DNA from 4 places in the Oceanobacillus sp. FSL K6-2867 genome. Region 2 is predicted to be linked to each of the others. Evidence: riboswitches for the same ligand, from Rfam matches in the RefSeq annotation. Region 2 holds a riboswitch; each other region holds the start of a gene.

Evidence for each region. A riboswitch is a leader RNA that binds a small molecule or an ion and turns the genes downstream of it on or off. The one in region 2 is predicted to bind S-adenosylmethionine.
Region 1: linked by a shared signal. The riboswitch ahead of NSQ77_RS02865 (acetyl-CoA C-acyltransferase) and the one ahead of metK (methionine adenosyltransferase) in region 2 are both predicted to bind S-adenosylmethionine.
Region 3: linked by a shared signal. The riboswitch ahead of NSQ77_RS16795 (LLM class flavin-dependent oxidoreductase) and the one ahead of metK (methionine adenosyltransferase) in region 2 are both predicted to bind S-adenosylmethionine.
Region 4: linked by a shared signal. The riboswitch ahead of NSQ77_RS00305 (carboxymuconolactone decarboxylase family protein) and the one ahead of metK (methionine adenosyltransferase) in region 2 are both predicted to bind S-adenosylmethionine.

Annotation. Positions count from the first base shown of each region.
Region 1 is NZ_CP150144.1:618,660-621,812, reverse strand. It holds partial or broken gene NSQ77_RS02885 (IS5/IS1182 family transposase) at 1-30, opposite strand, end outside; gene NSQ77_RS02880 (hypothetical protein) at 173-733, opposite strand; gene NSQ77_RS02875 (hypothetical protein) at 1,022-1,294, shown strand; tRNA gene NSQ77_RS02870 (tRNA-Val) at 1,506-1,578, opposite strand; SAM riboswitch class I at 1,747-1,854, shown strand; gene NSQ77_RS02865 (acetyl-CoA C-acyltransferase) at 1,954-3,120, shown strand.
Region 2 is NZ_CP150144.1:488,714-491,866, reverse strand. It holds gene pckA (phosphoenolpyruvate carboxykinase (ATP)) at 1-988, opposite strand, end outside; SAM riboswitch class I at 1,188-1,296, shown strand; gene metK (methionine adenosyltransferase) at 1,649-2,845, shown strand; gene NSQ77_RS02225 (DUF4181 domain-containing protein) at 2,947-3,153, shown strand, end outside.
Region 3 is NZ_CP150144.1:3,480,700-3,483,852, reverse strand. It holds gene NSQ77_RS16800 (alpha-L-glutamate ligase) at 1-496, opposite strand, end outside; gene NSQ77_RS16795 (LLM class flavin-dependent oxidoreductase) at 514-1,569, opposite strand; SAM riboswitch class I at 1,659-1,765, opposite strand; SAM riboswitch class I at 1,893-2,000, shown strand; gene ssuE (NADPH-dependent FMN reductase) at 2,242-2,793, shown strand; gene NSQ77_RS16785 (LLM class flavin-dependent oxidoreductase) at 2,826-3,153, shown strand, end outside.
Region 4 is NZ_CP150144.1:60,751-63,903, forward strand. It holds gene NSQ77_RS00300 (LLM class flavin-dependent oxidoreductase) at 1-583, opposite strand, end outside; gene NSQ77_RS00305 (carboxymuconolactone decarboxylase family protein) at 613-1,278, opposite strand; SAM riboswitch class I at 1,404-1,510, opposite strand; gene sigK (RNA polymerase sporulation sigma factor SigK) at 2,124-2,828, shown strand; gene mtnN (5'-methylthioadenosine/S-adenosylhomocysteine nucleosidase) at 2,911-3,153, opposite strand, start outside.

The sequences.
Region 1 (3,153 bases), 130 kb from region 2:
AACTTGGTTCCTGGTATTATGTTTAAACATAAGGATACCTCCATATATTATTGTGTGGTAACTTTAATTTTATCAGAAGGTATCCTTTTTGCGTGCAAAAATACTGGAACTCCTCAACTTATTGGCGAGCAGCACTCTTTTTAATTCTGGGGGGGGGGTTCCAGCCGCTTTACTATCTTGCAATTGCATTCGCATTTAAGTAATATACTCGTCCTGTATCATTGTCAGTTGTCTTGTACATTACTTGTCCTGCATAGTGTGCATAGTCAGTCCAGCTATCCCAATGATTACTTCTGGTATCTACTAAGTGTTTATACTCACAAACCTCATAGTTTCCTGCTGCTCCCACATCTGAACCGTTATCTCCAACAGCACTAACTAGTCCAAAACTAGAAACTGTGGTGCCAATTACTGAAGTGGCTGTTTTATTTGATGATACCCAAGATATAGATTGTGATAGGGATTTTGCAATAATTCCTTGTACAGAAGCAAATCCTAATACCGCCAAAGCAACAGCTGCTACCTTCTGATCACTTTCAGCTTTTCTTATTGCTTCTGCTTCTGCGTGACTAACATTCTGAGTAGAACACGTGACTTTAGGATCATGATGACCTCGTATTTGAGAAGTTCCATTAAATCCATCAGCGCTAGGAATTTCTGCAGCTAAAATATTGATTGGCATAGCACTAAAAATAAGAGTAAACGACAAAATAATAAAGATAACTTTTTTCAAAAAAACCCTCCTCATATTAATTGACAAAATTTGATAATTCCAATACGTTAATAATTCTAACAATTTTATATATTAAATTAAATGGGGAGAAAGTCTTGAATTTATAAAATTAGGGTGAATAATTATGCCTGAAATAATAAAACAACTAATCAAGCTGTTACTTAATTAAAGGCAATTTAATATAGTTTAAGTAAGTCAACTGTAATTATTAATTTTATGATGATTATATTTATTATTGTTAAAATAATGTTATTCCTATATATTTGACATATACTTGGGGGGATTTTAATGGTTGTAGATAATAAAAAAAAAAGATATGAAGTATTAGATAATTATATATTGAAGATAAAAATGTTGTTTGGTCCTTTAATTTTGCTAATTGTAGCATTTATAGACATTAGCAATACTATCATTTATTTTTTAAGTGCATTTTTATTGTTATTAATTATTTTTCAATCGATTCTTAATTTCAAAATGCATAATAGATTTAAGAAATCATTCTTGCTTGAAATCCTCATAGTATTAGTAGCTATCTATGCTATAGTTTTTCGTCTAACATAATTTTTTATAGTGGTTGATGAAATGGAATACACGCTCACCTTGTTCCCAACAATAATTATGGATGTTGCCGATATGTTTGAAATGGCTCTAGAAAATCCTGTAACTGATCTGTGACTGCTAACCAAAATCAGATGAAAAACCAATCTCTACAAGAAAAATAAAAAAGCCTGTACTCCTTGATACACAAGGGATACAGACCAACGTGTTAGAATGATTCCGATTGGACTCGAACCAACGACTTCTACCCTGTCAAGGTAGCGCTCTCCCAGCTGAGCTACGGAATCGTATGTATTATTCTCAACTTTAACTATACTTGCAAAATAGAAGGCTGTCAATAGAAGCTGTTTAGTTACGTTTACAAAATAACTATTGACCTTCTGTTTGCGTTCTGTTAATATTGCAATAATTTAATAAACGAATATATTTCAACAATAAAACAAAATAACAGATTACTCTTATCACGAGTTGGCTGAGGGATTTGGCCCTATGACGCCCGGCAACCGCCCCTTTAGGGGGAATGGTGCTACTTCCAACAGACAGAAATGTCTGAAAGATAAGAGGGGGAATCCGCAATAGTTTATGATTTCAACCCTCTTTCTTTGGAAAGAGGGTTTTTTTATGGACAAAATGAGCAGATTTATAGGAAAGGATGAGGCGTTATGAATACGGTGATTCTAGAAGGAGTAAGAACACCTTTTGGGAAGTGGAAAGGATTTTTATCTGGATTAGAGGCAAAAGAGATAGGAACTTTAGCTGTTAAAGAGTTAGTGAGACGAGTACCTGAGGCAAAAGAAGCTGATGGGACAATACTTGCACAGGTGCTTCAAGCGGGGCAGGGTCAAAATCCGGCTAGAAGAGTTGCGAAGGATGCCGGTGTATCGTTATCTGTTCCTGCAGTTACTTTAAACAATGTATGTTTAGCTGGATTAGCATCCATTTCCGACGCTGTCCGCCGTATTCATTTTGGCGAAGGGGAATTATATATTACTGGTGGATTTGACTCGATGACAAATGCCCCGTACACTGCTCCGATTCGTAAGGAGCTGTCGATGGGATCCCTGCAATTTACGGATACATTAATAAACGACGGATTATGGTGCTCGTTAGCAGATGATTCGATGGGGGTGCTGACGGATTTAAAAAATAAAGATTTTAAGATTAATAGACTAGAGCAGGATCAATACGCACAGTTGTCACAGGAACGAGCTGCTGAAGCGCTGGAAAAAGGTCGCCTGCAAGATGAAATTGTTTCAATCAAACTTAAAGGCAAAACCTTCTCTAGCGATGAAGGCATTCGCCTCAATTCGAACATAGAAAAATTAGCAACATTAAGACCGGCGTTTGTTGACGACGGTACAATCACAGCGGGAAATGCGTCGCAAATGACAGATGGCGCAAGCGTTGGCATTGTTTCATCCGAAAAGAAAGCGGAGGAGCTTGGTAAAGCGCCGTTAGCTCGTATTCTTGGTTGGGCTGAAGTCGCGGGGCCAGATACGAGCCTACATACAAAGCCTGCCCAGGCAATCAAAGCAGTTTTAGAGAAAACGAACCTAACATTGAGCGATATTGATTTATTTGAAATCAATGAGGCTTTTGCAAGTGTGGTTATCGCAAGCTGCCGTGAGCTTGGAATTGGCTATGAAAGAGTGAATGTTAATGGTGGCGCAATTGCAATTGGTCATCCGCTTGGCGGAACGGGTTTTCGACTTGCCTTAACTCTTGCAAAAGAACTTAAACGCCGTGGTGGTGGAAAAGGTATTGCATCTCTCTGCGGTGGCGGCGGTCAGGGAATGGCTCTATTAATAGAAGTTCCAAAAAGCTGGTAAAGCCAAAACTTAGTATAAATTATGGAACAGTAT
Region 2 (3,153 bases):
CAATATTATCAATATTTTCCAGTGGATATGCAGCACGCGTATTCTCCGTTAATGTTGTATCATCGTAGTCGGGAATTCTTGAATTTTCGTCTAAGACAACATTCTCAAGTACTGATCCATAACGTATAGCGTTAAAGATTTGCGGCTCTTTTTCCTCTGAAAGGTTAATACATTTTGCGTAGCAGCCACCTTCAATATTGAACACGCCATTTGGACTCCAGCCATGCTCATCATCTCCAATTAGACGGCGGTATGGGTCAGCAGATAATGTTGTTTTTCCTGTGCCGGAAAGACCAAAGAAAAGTGCTACATCTCCTTCAGGACCAACGTTTGCCGAGCAATGCATGGATAAGATATCCTGCTTTGGCAGCAAGTAATTCATTACAGAGAAAATAGATTTTTTTATTTCACCAGCATATTCTGTACCTCCAATTAAAACGACACGCTTTTTAAAGGAAATTAAGATAAACGTTTCCGAATTGGTTCCATCTACAGCTGGGTCTGCTTTAAAATTTGGAGCAGAAATAACTGTAAACTCTGCTTGGTGATTGTTTAACTCTTCATCTGAAGGGGTGATAAATAGCTGACGTGAAAAAAGGTTATGCCATGCGTATTCATTAATGACTTGAATTGGCAAACGGTAATTTTTATCCGCCCCAGCAAACCCTTTAAACTGATAAAGCTCATCTTTTTCTTTTAAATAATCAATTACTTTTCTGTAGAGATTATCAAATGCTTTTTCTTCAATTGGGCGGTTTACCTTTCCCCAGTCAACAAAATCTGCACAAATTTCATCTTTTACAATAAATTTATCTTCCGGTGAACGACCAGTATATTTACCGGTAGTCGCTCGAATTGCCCCAGTTGAGGTAAGGCTTCCTTCTTCGTGACTTAAAATCTTTTCAACTAATTGTGCTACCGACAAATTAATATGCATATTATTGTGCTCGTTTAACTCTTTAATTAGTGATCTTTCCACTGTTTTCATATCATTATCTCCTGCCTTTTTAAGAATATCATCTGTTTATGACAACATTTATTTTCTTAAGTTGTTTATTAGTATAACACATTTAAATTATTAGTCCATACTATTTAAAGATAATTTATAAAAATATATGTTGACCCATCATTCCAAAATAGTTGACACCACCAGCTACTTTCGTTAGTCTTAAGATTGAACGGATACTCTCTTATTCAGAGTTGGTGGAGGGACAGACCCGATGAAGCCCAGCAACCATCACGTGATGTGAAATGGTGCTAACCTGATGCAAGGAACAATTCCTTGAACAATAAGAGCGAAAGGCCAGTATACCCTTTCCTCATGTCTTTGAAGGAAAGGCTTTTTTGTTTTTCGCAAATAGGAAAAGTATAAGACTCATAATTTGCATTAGTGCAACTTAGGCATTTGCCTAAAGACTTGGACTCCAAAGTATAAGGTTTTCTAAGATAGCAAAATACGTTTTCGTAAGAATTCCTTTTACGAATACCAAGTTTTCTAATAGAGAAGTTTTATATAAAATAATATTCATTGAAATTCGATTCACCTGGTCAGCGGGAAAAGTTTTACCTTTTGAAGGTACTTTGAATAATATATGTAGAACATTTAAATTAGAGTTCCGTAACATACAATAAAGGAGAGTTTAGCCTAATGGCTGTAAATCGACGTTTATTTACTTCAGAATCAGTAACAGAAGGTCATCCAGACAAAATGTCAGACCAAATATCAGATGCAATCCTTGATGAAATATTAAAAAAGGATCCGAATGCACGCGTTGCGTGTGAAACAACAGTTACAACTGGGTTAGTGTTAGTGGCAGGTGAAATTTCCACAAGCACATATGTAGATATTCCTGCAATTGTGAGAGAAACGATTAAAGGAATTGGCTATACTCGAGCCAAATATGGTTTTGACTCGGAAACATGCGCAGTTATGACGGCGATTGATGAACAATCCGCAGATATTGCTGGTGGAGTTGACACTGCACTAGAAGCCCGCGAAGGGAAAATGAGCGAGGATGAAATTGATGCAATTGGCGCGGGAGATCAAGGTTTAATGTTTGGTTTTGCTTGTGATGAAACCAAAGAGCTTATGCCATTGCCAATTTCACTAGCCCACAAGTTATCGAAACGCCTTGCTGATGTAAGAAAAGAAAACATTGTAGACTACCTGCGACCGGATGGTAAAACACAGGTTACCGTAGAATACGATGAAAATGATCAGCCTGTTCGAATCGATACGATTGTTATTTCAACGCAGCATCACCAAGATATTACAAGGGATCAAATTGAAAAGGATATGATCGAGCATGTTGTTCGTGCCGTAGTTCCTGCTGATCTCTTGGATGAAAAAACAAAGTATTTCATTAATCCAACTGGTCGCTTTGTTATTGGTGGGCCACAAGGGGATGTGGGACTTACTGGACGCAAGATTATTGTTGACACTTATGGTGGATATGCACGTCATGGCGGTGGAGCATTTAGTGGGAAGGATGCTACAAAAGTAGACCGTTCTGCTGCATATGCCGCACGCTATGTTGCAAAAAACATCGTTGCTGCAGGACTTGCCAAGTCATGTGAAGTTCAATTGGCATACGCGATTGGTGTGGCGGAGCCTGTATCCATTGCAATAAATACATTTGGTACAGGGAAAGTGAGCGAAGAAACACTTGTAGCTGCGATTCGTAAATTATTCGATCTTCGCCCAGCTGGAATTATTCGGATGCTTGACCTCCGTCAACCGGTATTTAAAGATACTGCTGCATATGGCCATTTTGGCAGAACGGATGTTGCATTTTCATGGGAAAAAACGGATAAAGTTGATGAGTTGCTTGCATTGACGAAATAATATATATTGCTGTACAGCTCTATTTGAGTCGTACAGCTTTTTTTAGCTGATGGAATCTTGGCGGGTGTACGATTTATAGTATGGAAAGAGGAGAATGTTTAATGTACTACTATGAAGATAACAGTGGGCTGCTGCTGGATATAGTCATACTAATCGGTGTATTTTCACTAATTATTTTTATATTTAATTCAATCATGAGAAAGCTATTGAACGTAAAGCGTCCGAAATGGTTTTCTAATAATTATGTGAACAAAGTACATGAAAAGTATGATAAAAGGCTACGATTAACATCTGTTATCGTATACATG
Region 3 (3,153 bases), 1.4 Mb from region 2:
CAAACGTATCTCCATCCACATATTTTTCCAGTGCGCTTATAGAATTAAATAATTGAACACCCAGTCCTTTTCCAGCACGATTATGCTTCGTTATAAATTTCTTCCCTTCAAATGCCTGTGCTGCTTGTAAAATATTCTCTCTTCCAACAGCAGCAATTGTTTTCGGTGTCTTAACTCCATACTTTTCAAGCTCAAGGTATTGCAAAACCTTGCTTACTTCAAGCTGCAATGCACGGCTTCCATTGATTACTGTTCTTCCATGATGCTCTAACCATGCAAGAACAGCATTCGTTAATTCTGGTGCAAACCGATTTCCACGTGTGTGTGACGAAGCACTCATTCGATTGTAAAAAATCCCTTCTGGAGGTGCTGTGCTCAAATCAATCTTACCGCTATCAAGCAACCAATCTTCAAAAGGCAAATTAAGCTCTTCTAATCGTTTCAGCAGATGTTCAGTCCACTCATTATTTTCATGGATGACATATATTTTACTCATTTTTATTCTCCCCTAACTTAAATACTCGTTAATGATTTTCGTATTTCCTCAACCTTTGGCATCACTTGATTTGCAAAGCGCTCCAGCTCTTCAAGCTGTGGCGAGCATTGTAATAATAGTTGATCTACTCCAGCCTCTTCATAAGCTAAAATTCGCTTGGCAATTTGTTCCGGTGTTCCAACAAGGTTTGGTCGCAAGCCTCGGTTTGACACTGAATAATCTTGCAATTTCAGCTGTTGTTCAAGCTCTGACTTCGCAGTAAAATCCTTCATTCCTGCATAACCAGCTGCATCTTTAACTGTCGTAATGCGTTTTAATTCTTCCTGTGCCTCTTCCTCCGTATCTCTGCAAATGACATAGGCAGCCATACTAAATGATTGCAATGCTTCTTTTTCAGCCTTCTTTCTGCGTTCCTTCATATCTTCAATTTTAGTCTTAACTTCTTCCACTGTACCGCCATGCATCACATATGCATCACAATAGGAAGTAATAACCTGCTTTCCTTTTTCACTCTCACCACCAGCATATAAAATAGGATTCGGCCGCTGAATTGGCTTTGGTGATAAATTCGTATTTGCAATGTTATAAAACTTTCCATCATAAGAAAATGTGTCTTCTGTTGTCCATAGTCCTTTTAAAACCTCTAAAAACTCACTTGTACGATTATAGCGATCATTATGTTCTGTAAATTCTCCGCCATATTGCTTTGCCTCTTCCTCCCACCAGCCAGAGACAACATTTAAAGTGAAACGGCCATTGCTGATACGGTCAATGTTTGCAGCCATTTTTGCCGTTACTGCCGGGTTATGAAATACTGGACGGACCGCGGTCATAATTTCAATTTTATCGGTAACTGCTGCTAGTGCGGCCGCTGTCGTCCATGCTTCAATTGAATCAGCTTCAATCCCTTTAATATCATTCAAATATAGTTCAGCAATTAATGTTGTATCATAGCCTAACTTTTCAGCATGCTGAATGACTTCCTTGGCATAACCATATGTCGGTGGCATGTTTTCATCTTCTACATTTCTTAGCCATCCGCCAAAAATCGGTAACCAAAATCCATATTTCATTTTTCCATCTCCCCCTTATCTCTGTTCAGCAAAAAAACCTCTATTCTAAGATAAGAATAGAGGTTTTACATGTTATCTATGTATGCTCTTTCTTATCTTTCAAGCAGTCTGCTTGATGGAATTAGCACAGTATTCTTATAAGAACCTGTTGCCGAGGCTTCCTTGGGCCATGTCCCTCCACCTCTCGTGATAAGATAAATCAAATAATAAAGTTGTTGGTTGAATAATAATATAAAACTTACGAAATGTCAATCAATTAATTCTTATAATTCTTAGTTGACTTATATGATTTGATATATTAGAATATATCCAACAATTAAAAATTCTTATCAAGAGAAGCTGAGGGAACTGGCCCTATGATGCTTCAGCAACCCCTAATTATTATTAGAAAGGTGCTAATTCCAGCGAGATTTTTTCTTGAGAGATAAGAGCTGATAAATGATGTAGTATACCCTCTTTTCTCTTTTTAGAAGAAAAGGGGGTTTTTTGGCCGTATTAAAAATTTGGTATGTACTAATTAAATATTAACTGCAAACTAATGTGCAATCCTTGACAGCAATTATTGCACATACTTGAAGAAAACGATCGAGAAGATAATCCGCAGTTTCTTTTAAGTACGATATTACAGGTGTTTCGCATAGTTCAAATAAAAAGCAAAAGGAGAATGTTTACATGAGTGAAATTATTGTCCTGTCTGGTAGTCCATCTGAATTTTCGAGGTCTGAACAGGTGCTCAAATATTTAGGTGCTTTATTAGAAAGCGAGCAATTTTCAGTAACCCACATTTCCGTAAAAGACGTACCATATGAAGATTTATTTCAAGGGAATTTCAATAGTTCATCTGTTAAAGAAATTGCAGCCAAAATCCAGAATGCCAAAGGACTTATCGTTGGATCTCCAGTGTATAAAGGTGCGTATTCCGGTGTGCTGAAAGCGTTAATTGACATACTGCCGCAGGACATTCTGAAGCATAAGCCAGTACTTCCGCTTATGACAGGCGGAAGTCCTTCCCATTTACTCGCTGTAGAATATACCTTAAAGCCAGTTCTCGCTACACTAAAAGCGCATAATTTAAAAGGTCTTTACCTGCTGGACAGACAAATTGATAAGCAGAAATCTCTTCCAATAATTGATGATGATATTTTGCAACGAACAAAGAAGCAGCTTTATTACTTTATCCAGCTTATAAATAATTCAGCTGCAAGAGAAGCTGTCACGTACTAGGGTTGTTAAAAAATTATAAAAGGAGAACTAATATGACTGCTAAACGTATTTTTTTAAACGCCTTTGATATGAATACTCCTGGACATCAATCACCAGGATTATGGGCACACCCTGATGATCAATCCCATCGTTACAAGGATAGTGAGTATTGGACTAATCTTGCAAAAACATTAGAAAAAGGACGATTCGACGCGGTATTTATCGCAGACGTCCTAGGAACGTATGATGTATATGGCAATTCCCGTGATGCTGCAGTAAAAAATGGGGTCCAATCTCCAGTTAATGATCCATTTTTAATCGTTCCTTATATGGCAGCAGTTACAAAGCATCTTGGTTTTGGAATAACTGCCTCTGTTACAC
Region 4 (3,153 bases), 430 kb from region 2:
TTTTGGGGTCTGCAAAGGTGTCTGTCTTCTTGTCGTAAACAACTGCTTCATCATCCCAGCTGTGCTCCCATAGCTTGTAAACGACCTCAAGAAATTCATCAGCACGGTCATAGCGTATATTTTTAGGTAATCTACCCGACAAACCAAGATTAATTGCCTCACTCTCTAAATACGAAGTTACTACATTCCAAGCAATTCTGCCTTCCGTCAAATGGTCCAGTGTTGAAAGCTGACGTGCCAGTGCATATGGCTGTGCATAGGTTGCTGAAATTGTCGGGGCAAATCCGATGTGCTTCGTTGCTGCAGCCATAGCTGATATTGGCATCAAGGGGTCATGTGCCGGCAATTGCACAGCATGTTTAATCGCAGCATCATGATTGTTTCCATAAACAGAATACGTACCAAGAACATCAGCAATAAAAACGGCATCAAATTTTCCCCGCTCCAGCACTTGTGCTGTTTCTGTCCAATAATGAATTCGATTATGAAATACTCCCTTATCTCTCTCATGTTTCCACAACCCCATGGAATGCGGGGATGGCGAGTTTTGTACAAATCCGTTCAAATGAATCTGCTTTTTCAAACGAAACACTCCTCTTATGGTATCAATTTCTATTCATCGTAAGCATTTAATGCGTTTACACTATGAGCGATTGCTGATCCAGCTTTAAGCGCTACTGCAACAAAAATTGCTTCCGAAATCTCATTTAAATTTGCTCCTGTTTTTTTCGCATTTTTTGTGTGCAAATCAATACAATATGCACAACCTGTTGTATGGGCACAAGCTACTGCAATTAACTCTTTTTCTTTCTCACTCAGATTTTCTGCTTTTATAGCCTGATGATCAAAATCCAGAAATGCCTTAAATGTTTCTTTATTTAACTTGGAAAATTCCTTTATACGATTAAAATAGGATGCTTTATACAGCTCCTCATCCCCGTTTTCATCATAAGCATTTAGTGCATTTACTCCATGCGCTGCTGAAGATCCCGCCTTTAATGCTGTTGCGACAAAAATTGCCTCTGCTACCTCTGCTTTGCTTGCTTTCTGTTTTTTCACATTTTTGACATGTAAATCAATACAATACGGACACCCGGTAATATGCGCCACAGCAACTGCAATTAATTCTTTTACCTTTACCGATAATTCCCCTTCAGCCAATGCTTGATTATTAAAAGCAAAAAATGACTCAAAAGCATTGGGTGCATGTTTCTTTAATTCGTGAATCCTTCCAAAGTAATCCTTTCTGTACAAGCTATCTGTTTTTGTTATACTCATTTTCTTCGCTCCCTTTTTCAATTTAAATTTACCTATTCATCGAAATATAATTTTTCCTATCATATTACTTGCCTTTAAAGTAAATTAAAAACCTCTTCCGATGAGGAAGAGGTTTTATATCTCTAATCTCATCTTTCAAGCATATGCTTGCTGGAATTAGCACCTTGTTACATTTTGGTAACGGTTGCTGCAGGATCATAGGACCAGTTCCTCCCCTGACTCTTGATAAGAAAAATCATATTCAATTTGTAGGAATTGTTCACATCATACACCGGGCAATAGAACTTGTCAACTATATTTTTTGAATTTACTACAAAAGTTAGATATATGATGTCGATTAACGTTCCTTTGTCCTATTTACCCGCTTTTTACTGAAACGAGTTGATTCCAAAATGCTATGCAGAAAGCTTATTCTTATCTAAATCCTATGCAGCCCCAATAATCCAATACTCTTGTACTACTGCATCATCCTTTGCCTTGAATATATCAACACCATTAAAGATCCCTATTCAATTCAAAACAGCCACGATCTGTTGTGTTTCTGTTTTTCACAGTTCCCGCATACATACCAGCAAGAATAGTACCCACACAGTGCGCTCCTTCTTTATCTTGACAATGCAGTTTGTTACTTCTAGCGATAAGTTATTGTGTCTGTAAAAACCGCCAGCTGTATGTAATTCTGATAGGATGCATCAGGGTTTTAATCGTTTCTCTAATATCAAATAAAATCGTTTTCATAATTAATTATCTGGGACAGACACGAATCTCCTTACTGCTTCATAAAGATGTTATATAGGCAAAAGCCCATTCTTGAAGCAGATTGTTCTTTAGGAGGTGACCTGAGTTTGTCCGGGATTCTATCTGTGCTTGCTCTTCTAATTAAGGAAGCCCTCTTTTTCGTTTCTTATGTAAAAAATCATGCATTCCCGCAACCATTACCCCCTGATGAAGAAGCGAAATACATTGAGGAAATGCAAAATGGAAACGAAACAGCTAGAAACAAACTGATTGAACATAATTTAAGACTTGTTGCTCACATTGTAAAAAAGTTTGAAAATACTGGTGAGGATATGGAAGATTTGATTTCCATTGGAACAATCGGTCTTATAAAAGGGGTTGAAAGCTTCTCTACAAATAAGGGAACGAAATTGGCAACATATGCTGCTCGTTGTATAGAAAACGAAATATTGATGCATCTGCGTGCATTGAAAAAGGTGAAAAAAGATGTTTCATTACACGATCCAATTGGCCAGGACAAAGAAGGCAATGAAATCAGCTTAATTGATATACTCGAAGCAGAGAATGATAATGTAATTGAATACATCCAATTGAATATGGAAATCGCCAAAATGCAAAAATATTTTTCTGTACTCGATAAACGAGAACGGGAAGTGATTATTTATCGCTATGGATTAAATGACTATAATGAAATGACACAGCGAGAAATTGCAAAAAAATTGAATATATCGCGCAGCTATGTATCACGAATTGAGAAAAGAGCCCTTATGAAGGTGTTTCATGAGTACTATCGAAAGGAGCGAAATAATTAGGTTAATTTACAAGTTATCAAAAAGCCCAGAAACATGAATTTATCATTGTCTCTGGGCTTTTGCTTTTCTTATAATTGTTTTTTTATATGCTTTTGACTACAGCAATAATTAGTTGTGCTGCATTTTTAGCGGCCGTTTCAAGAAATTGATCAAACGAGATGGATGATTTTTTTCCTGCAATATCAGATAGTGCGCGAATAATAACAAATGGCTTGTTGTACTGATGACAAACCTGAGCAACAGCTGCTGCTTCCATCTCTGAGGCCAGCATTGTCGGGAATTTACCATGAACAAACGCAACACGTTCGGGATCTTCCATAAACGA